3 regions of the Mesorhizobium sp. WSM4823 genome follow, and region 2 is predicted to be linked to each of the others. Evidence: predicted binding sites of a transcription regulator. Region 2 holds the regulator's gene; each other region holds the start of a gene.

Region 1 (2,264 bases), on a different contig from region 2:
AGCCGTCGAGCGCCATCATCTCGGCCGGCGTGGCGATCAGCGCGAAATGCGCGTCAGCCGGTGTGTTGGCGAGCGGCGCGCCGGTGTGGAAGCCAAGCCAGGATTTCACCGCTGCTGGGGCTTGCAAAACGGGGTCGAGCCAAAGCGGCGTGTCGTTGTCGCACAGCGCCAGCGCGATAGCGCCCGCGGTGGCAGACAGCGGCGCCGGCGGGCGGGCAAAAACCGGCAGGGGCTGCAGAGTGCCCGGCCGCGCCATCGCATCCATCACGGCGCGGAACACCGTCTGGGCATTGAACACCGGATCGGCAAAGCCGCCCTCAATCGCTTGCGTTGCAATGTCCATCAGTCTTCTCCGCGTACCATGGTGAAGAAATCGACCTTCGTTGCCGCCGTTTCGGCGCGCTGCCGTTCACGTGCGCGGGCCAATGCGGCCTGCAGCGGCGCGATGAGTTTGGTCTCGACCTCGTTGCGGCGGGCGGGGTCCTGCCAGAGCGCGTCGGCGATTGCCGCCAGTTTTGCTTTCTGCTTGTCACGGCCCAGCGCGTAGCAATGGCCGACTTCTCCCGAGGCAAGCCGCACCGTCGCGCGGGTGACCGTCGCCTCGCCGACATTGAACGGCGCGCCGCCGCCGCCGATGCGGCCACGCACGGTGACCAGGCCAGTTTCGGGACCGCGCAGGAGTTCCGCTTGCGAAGGCAGGCCGGCCTCGTTCCAGAGGCGGACGATATCGTCGCCGGTCGATTGCGCCAGCGTCGCCATGACGGCCTTGCGCTCGGCCTGATCGCGCGCTTCCTGTCCTCGCATGACCGCCATTCCTTCTCGCAAATTTGTCTATTGATTTAGACAATTATACAAATTATACCTATTCTCTAAAGCGTGTCCATGACGGATGGATGACAGGGCAAAAAAGATCGGGGCAAGAAATGAGCGGGCAGCAGATTGCCAGCAGCATAGAGCGGCGCAGCGGCGTCTCGCTGTGGCGGCAGATCGCCGATCAAATCCTGCGTTCGATCGCCGTCGGCGACTTTGCCGAGAATGCTGCGCTGCCGCCGGAAGTCGCACTGGCCGAGCGCTATGGCGTCAACCGCCATACAGTGCGCAGCGCCATCGCAGCACTTGTGCAGGATGGCGTGCTCAGGGCCGAGCAGGGGCGCGGCACTTTCGTGCTGTCGCGCAAGCGGCTGTCCTATCCGATCGGCGCCCGCACCCGTTTTTCGGAGGGCTTGCAAGGGCAGACGTCGGAGCGCCGCAGCGTGCTGCTCGAATCTGCGGTCGAGCCGGCCAGCCGGCGGGTCGCCGAAGGGCTGGGGCTTGCCAAGGGTTCGAATGTCATACGCCTTGAGACACGCGGCGAAGCCGATGGGCGGCCGGTCTCGCGTGCCACCGGCTGGTTCGACGCGGGACGCTTCGCCGGCATCGATGCCGCCATGGCTGAAACCGGATCGGTCACCGCTTCGCTCGAGCGTTTCGGGGTCAGTGACTATCTCAGGCAATCGACGGTCTTGTCGGCGCGCCACGCCGATGCCGCCGATCTTGCCGATCTCGATCTGCAGCCCGGCGCCATCGTGCTGGTCACGGTCGCCGTCAACGTCACGCTGGACGGCCAGCCGATCCAGTTCGCCGAAACGCGGTTTCCGGCTGAGCGGGTCGAGCTTAAACTGTCGGCGCTTTAAGGTGCGTCGATATTCAGGTGAGGCCGGCCTGCAAATGGCGGTTTCCTGCGCTTCCGGTACTCACGTACCCAAACGTACGCTCCGTTCCGGTTCTCGGAACCCGCCATTTTCGACTCGGCCTGACCTGAATCTCAACGCACCTTGGTGCATCTTTGCAGTCAAGTGGAACCAAAACAAACCGGATGCCCTGTTTTGGCGTCCCGCGTTAGGACTGCCGGTCTCATCCGACCTGGATGACCGCCTTGATCAGGCCGGATTTCTCATGCGCCCAGCGGGCGAGGTCGCGCGGCGTCTGGTCAAGTGTCGTGCGATGGGTGACGAGCTTTGCCAGCGGCACAGCACCATCGCGAATCGAGGCAGCGACATGGTCGAAATCGGTGCGCAGCGCATTGCGGCTGCCGATCAGCGTCATTTCGCGCTTGTGGAATTCGGGATCGGAAAAGACGATGTCGTCCTTGACGACACTGACCAGGACCAGCGTCCCGCCATGCGCGACATGGGCGAAGGCCGACTGGACGGACTGGGTGTTGCCGGTGGCATCGAATACCACGTCAAAGCCTTCGCCGCCGGTCGCCTCCCGCACCAGATCGG
Region 2 (2,264 bases):
ATGATGGCCGTGGCGCTGCGCTGGCGCGACCCGGATCGCTACCGCAACGATTTCATCGCCATCCTGCTCTCACACGGCATCGGTATGGGGTTGGTGTTGAAAGGCGAATTGTTCACCGGCACCCATTCCTCAGGCGGCGAATTCGGCCACATGATCCATCGGCCGGGCGGCGCGCTTTGCCGCTGCGGACGGCGCGGCTGCGTCGAAGCCTATGCCGGGAACTACGCCATCTGGCGCAATGCAAGGCAATTGAGCGAGAATGCCGAACCGGTCGCCGATGTCAGCGATGCCGACATGCGGGCATTGGCGGCACGGGCGCGCGAGGCGGACGGACCGGAGCGCGAAGCCTACCGCAAGGCCGGCGAAGCGCTCGGCTTCGGGCTAGGCAGCCTGTTCGCGTTGATAGATCCAGCGCCGGTCGCCATGGTCGGCGCCAGCGCTGCCGCCTTCGACCTGATCGAGCCGGCCCTGCGCGAAGCCATCGCCCAGACCGCCGGCGGCCAGCATTCGGGTTCCATTTCCTTCGACACCGAGCCGAACGAATTGCCGCTGATCCGCGAAGGCTGCGCCATGCAGGCGCTGAATTTCGTCGACCAGGAGATTTTCGCGCCGGGCGCGCAAGGAAAGTCCGGCACGAGCAGGAAGGACGTGGCCTGAGTTGACCCGAAAGAGCGCGCGAATTCCTAACTTCGTCATCCCTGGGCGAAGCAGGAGCGAAGCTCCGTCGCGGAGACCCTGGGATCCATGCCGTAACCTTAGCCGAGGAGTGCAGCGGAGCAGAATTCTGGATCGCAGCAGCGCACTTAAGTCGCCGCATGGATCCTGGGGTCTGCGCCGCGTCGCTTCGCTCCTTGCTCCGCCCCAGGATGACGAGTGAGGAGCGTTTCGGCTAATCGCAGAGCATGCGATCCGCACGCCCGACCTGTCAGAACTTACGCGCCGAGGAACTAATCTTCCCTGATCGCATAGCCCGCGCCGCGGATGGTGCGGATGACATCGGGCATGCGACCATTGTTGACCGCCTTGCGCAACCGCCCGACATGGACGTCCACCGTGCGTTCATCGATGTAAATCGTCTCGCCCCAGACATTGTCGAGCAACTGGCTGCGCGAGAAGACGCGACCGGGGTGCCGCATCATGAATTCGAGCAGCCGGAATTCGGTCGGCCCGAGCCGGATCTCGCTCTTCTTGCGGTAGACCCTGTGCGATTCGCGATCGAGCATGATGTCGCCGACCTTCAGCACGCTGGACAGCACTTCCGGCTTGGCGCGGCGCAGCAGCGCCTTGACCCGGGCCATGAATTCCGGTGTCGAGAACGGCTTGACCAGATAGTCGTCGGCCCCGGTCGAGAGGCCGCGCACCCGGTCGCTCTCCTCGCCGCGCGCGGTCAGCATGATGATCGGCAACCGCTCGGTTTCGGGACGCACCCGAAGACGCCGGCAAAGCTCGATGCCGGAAACTGCCGGCACCATCCAGTCGAGCACCAGAAGATCGGGCACGTTTTCCTGCAGCCGGATTTCGGCCTCGTCGCCGCGTGTCACCACCTCGACCTGATAGCCTTCGGATTCCAGATTGTAGCGGAGGAGGACGCCCAGCGGCTCTTCATCCTCCACCACCATGATGCGCGGCGCGATCATCGATCGGTCACCCCCGTCATGTCGCCGGCGCCGTCGTCGTTTCGTCGAGCTTCGGGCGATCCGCCGGCAATTGCTGTCCGGTCACGACATAGTAGGCGTTTTCGGCGATGTTGGTTACATGATCGCCAATACGCTCGAGATTCTTGGCGCAGAACAGAAGATGCGTGCAGGCGGTGATGTTACGAGGGTCCTCCATCATGTAGGTCAGGAGCTCCCGAAAAACCGCCGTGTATTTGACATCGACCTTCTCGTCGGCGGCGCGTAGTTCCTTCAACGCGTTGGCGTCTCGCGACACGTAGTGCTCGACCACGCCACGGAGCTGTTCGAGAACGAGATCCGCCATTGCGTCGATACCATGCGAGAGATTACGCGGCGTGGCGCTCTGTCCGACTGCGCTGACCCGCTTGGCTATGTTCTTGGCCAGGTCGCCGATGCGCTCCAGATCGCCGGCCATCCGGATTGCGCCAACCACGGCGCGCAGGTCTTGCGCCATCGGCTGCCGCTTGGCGATCAGTGTGATCGCGCTGTCGTCGAGCTCGCGCTGCCGGGCATCCATGATGGCATCGTCCGAGACGACGCGCTGCGCCATCGCATTGTCTGACGCGAGCAATGCGCGGATCGACGCAG
Region 3 (2,264 bases), on a different contig from region 2:
GCGTCTTCGGCGGCGTTCCGGTCGCCGACCAGTGCTCATGTTCCAAGGAGAAGATCCGCGGCATTCTCGAAGGTTTCTCCGCCGACGAGATCAGGGACAGCACCGAGGATGGCGGCATTCACGTCGCCTGCGAATTCTGCTCGAAGCAGTATGACTTCGACCCCGCGGAATTTACCGCGGCGCAGTGACAGCTGTCAGTTGACGGTGCGCCGTGTGCCCGGCAGGTCGAGCGAAAAGGCGGGGATGGCGATATCGAACGTCTCGCCCCGCTTGTTGCGCATCGTGTAGTGGCCAACCATGATGCCGGAAGGCGTCGGCAACGGGCAACCGGACGTATATTGATAGCTGTCGCCGGGGTTGAGCTCGGGCTGGTCGCCAACGACGCCGGCGCCGCGCACTTCCTCGACGCGGCCGGCGCCGTCCGTGATATGCCAATAGCGCGACAGAAGCTGAACGAACTCGTCCGACTGATTGTCTATGGTTACGTGATAACCCCAGACATAGCGGTTCTCCGTCGGGTCCGAGCGATCTTCCAGATAGAATGGCCTGACCAGCACTTCGATGTTGCGCGTGACGGCGCGGTACATGGATTACTCCGGTTGCTGCGGCAGGGAACATTTGTCCCGCTGCGCGGTTTGATGCGGGAGCGCAGACCCCGTTTGCCGACCTCAAAGCGCACGTGCCGAAAAACAATGTCATTTAAGTGACACATGACAATGTTGGTGTGCACAGACCGTGCCGGGCGACTCGGGCGCTCTGTCGACTACCACATCGGCCTGTAAATCCAATTCGATTTTCGGAAAGCACGATGCGGTAGACTCAAAAAGCGTTAGAGCGTCCTTTGCGCGTCCAAATGGACGCGACGCTCTCATAAAACGGCCGCAGGCGGCCTTTCCGGAGTGACCAGATCTCGATGGAACTGACTCTCGCAGCCGCCGTTGCTTCTTCAGCCCTTCTTCTTTCAAATCTCGCCAGCATCATGCTCGCCTCATCGCGGCTGAAGAAGCGGCAGGTCATCGCTGCACCCTCCGGGAACCCGCCGCCTCTCTCGATCGTCGTGCCGTCGCGTGGCGTCGAGCCGTTCACCGAGGAGACGCTTCAGCGCGCCTTCTCGCTCGATTGGCCACACTATGAACTGATCTTCTGCGTCGCCCATGCCGACGATCCAGTAGTCAATCTCATCAACGCCGCTATTGCCCGCTATCCCAATGTGCCGGCGCGGCTGCTCACCGGCGATGACCGCATTAGCGCCAATCCCAAGCTCAATAACTGCGTCAAGGGTTGGGAAGCCGCACGCCACGACTGGGTCATCCTTGCCGACTCCAACGTGTTGATGCCCAAAGACTATATCCAGCACCTGATGGCCGCATGGCGGCCGACCACAGGCCTTGTCTGCTCGACCCCGATCGGCTCGCGGCCGGATGGCTTCTGGGCCGAAGTCGAATGCGCTTTCCTCAACACTCTGCAGGCGCGCTGGCAGTATGCCGGCGAGGCACTTGGCCTCGGCTTTGCCCAGGGCAAGAGCATGCTGTGGAACAAGCCGGTGCTTGACGCGAATGGCGGTATCCACGCGCTCGCCGCCGAGATCGCTGAGGACGCCGCTGCGACCAAGCTGGTCAATGGGCTCGGTTTGCGCGTCAACCTCGTCGCTTCGCCATTCGAGCAGCCGCTCGGCCAGCGTACATTCGGCGAAATTTGGTCACGGCAGGCCCGCTGGGCGCGGCTGCGCCGCGTCACCTTCCCGCTGTTCTTCGCGCCCGAGATATTAACCGGCGCGGCAATGCCACTGCTGTTGGCGCTGATCGCGGCGGCAAGGGCCGGCGTCAGCTTGCCCACCACGGCTTTATGCGTACTGCTGATTGCCTATCTGCCGGAATGCATGCTCGCCTGGTCCAAGGGCTGGTATCTCTCGCCACGCACCGTCACCGCGATGATCGTGCGGGATACGGTGCTTCCTGCAATTTGGGCACGTGGCTGGCTGGGCGGTGCCGTCGAATGGCGCGGCAATGCCATGACCATCCGCACCAAGGCTATGACCGAGTTGGAAGAAAGCGTCTGAGAAATCCCTGCCGCGCGGCGACTGCTATTTGGCTGATTTGAGTGCCTGCTCGACATCCGCGAGCAGATCGTCCGTGTCCTCAAGTCCGACGGACAGCCTCAGCGTGCCCGGCCCTATGCCGAGTTCGGCGCGCGCCTCATCGCTCAGATTCTTGTGCGTCGTTGTCGCCGGGTGGGTGATCAGGCTCTTGGCGTCGCCGAGATTG

Evidence for each region. The regulator PhoB, encoded in region 2, activates phosphate uptake and scavenging genes when phosphate is short. The targets are predictions, from matches to a motif close to TGTCATNNANCTGTCAT.
Region 1: the regulator PhoB is predicted to act here: its motif matches at 883-899, upstream of phnF (phosphonate metabolism transcriptional regulator PhnF).
Region 3: the regulator PhoB is predicted to act here: its motif matches at 694-710, upstream of AC0L26_RS21695 (ceramide glucosyltransferase).

Annotation. Positions count from the first base shown of each region.
Region 1 covers NZ_JBVVQL010000010.1:69,790-72,053, forward strand. Annotated here, with positions in the region: gene phnH (phosphonate C-P lyase system protein PhnH) at 1-343, opposite strand, end outside; gene phnG (phosphonate C-P lyase system protein PhnG) at 343-804, opposite strand; gene phnF (phosphonate metabolism transcriptional regulator PhnF) at 924-1,673, shown strand; gene AC0L26_RS22665 (zinc-binding alcohol dehydrogenase family protein) at 1,894-2,264, opposite strand, start outside.
Region 2 covers NZ_JBVVQL010000003.1:198,747-201,010, forward strand. Annotated here, with positions in the region: gene AC0L26_RS09610 (ROK family protein) at 1-657, shown strand, start outside; gene phoB (phosphate regulon transcriptional regulator PhoB) at 948-1,637, opposite strand; gene phoU (phosphate signaling complex protein PhoU) at 1,654-2,264, opposite strand, start outside.
Region 3 covers NZ_JBVVQL010000009.1:74,259-76,522, forward strand. Annotated here, with positions in the region: gene AC0L26_RS21685 (Hsp33 family molecular chaperone) at 1-188, shown strand, start outside; gene apaG (Co2+/Mg2+ efflux protein ApaG) at 195-587, opposite strand; gene AC0L26_RS21695 (ceramide glucosyltransferase) at 914-2,059, shown strand; gene AC0L26_RS21700 (O-succinylhomoserine sulfhydrylase) at 2,084-2,264, opposite strand, start outside.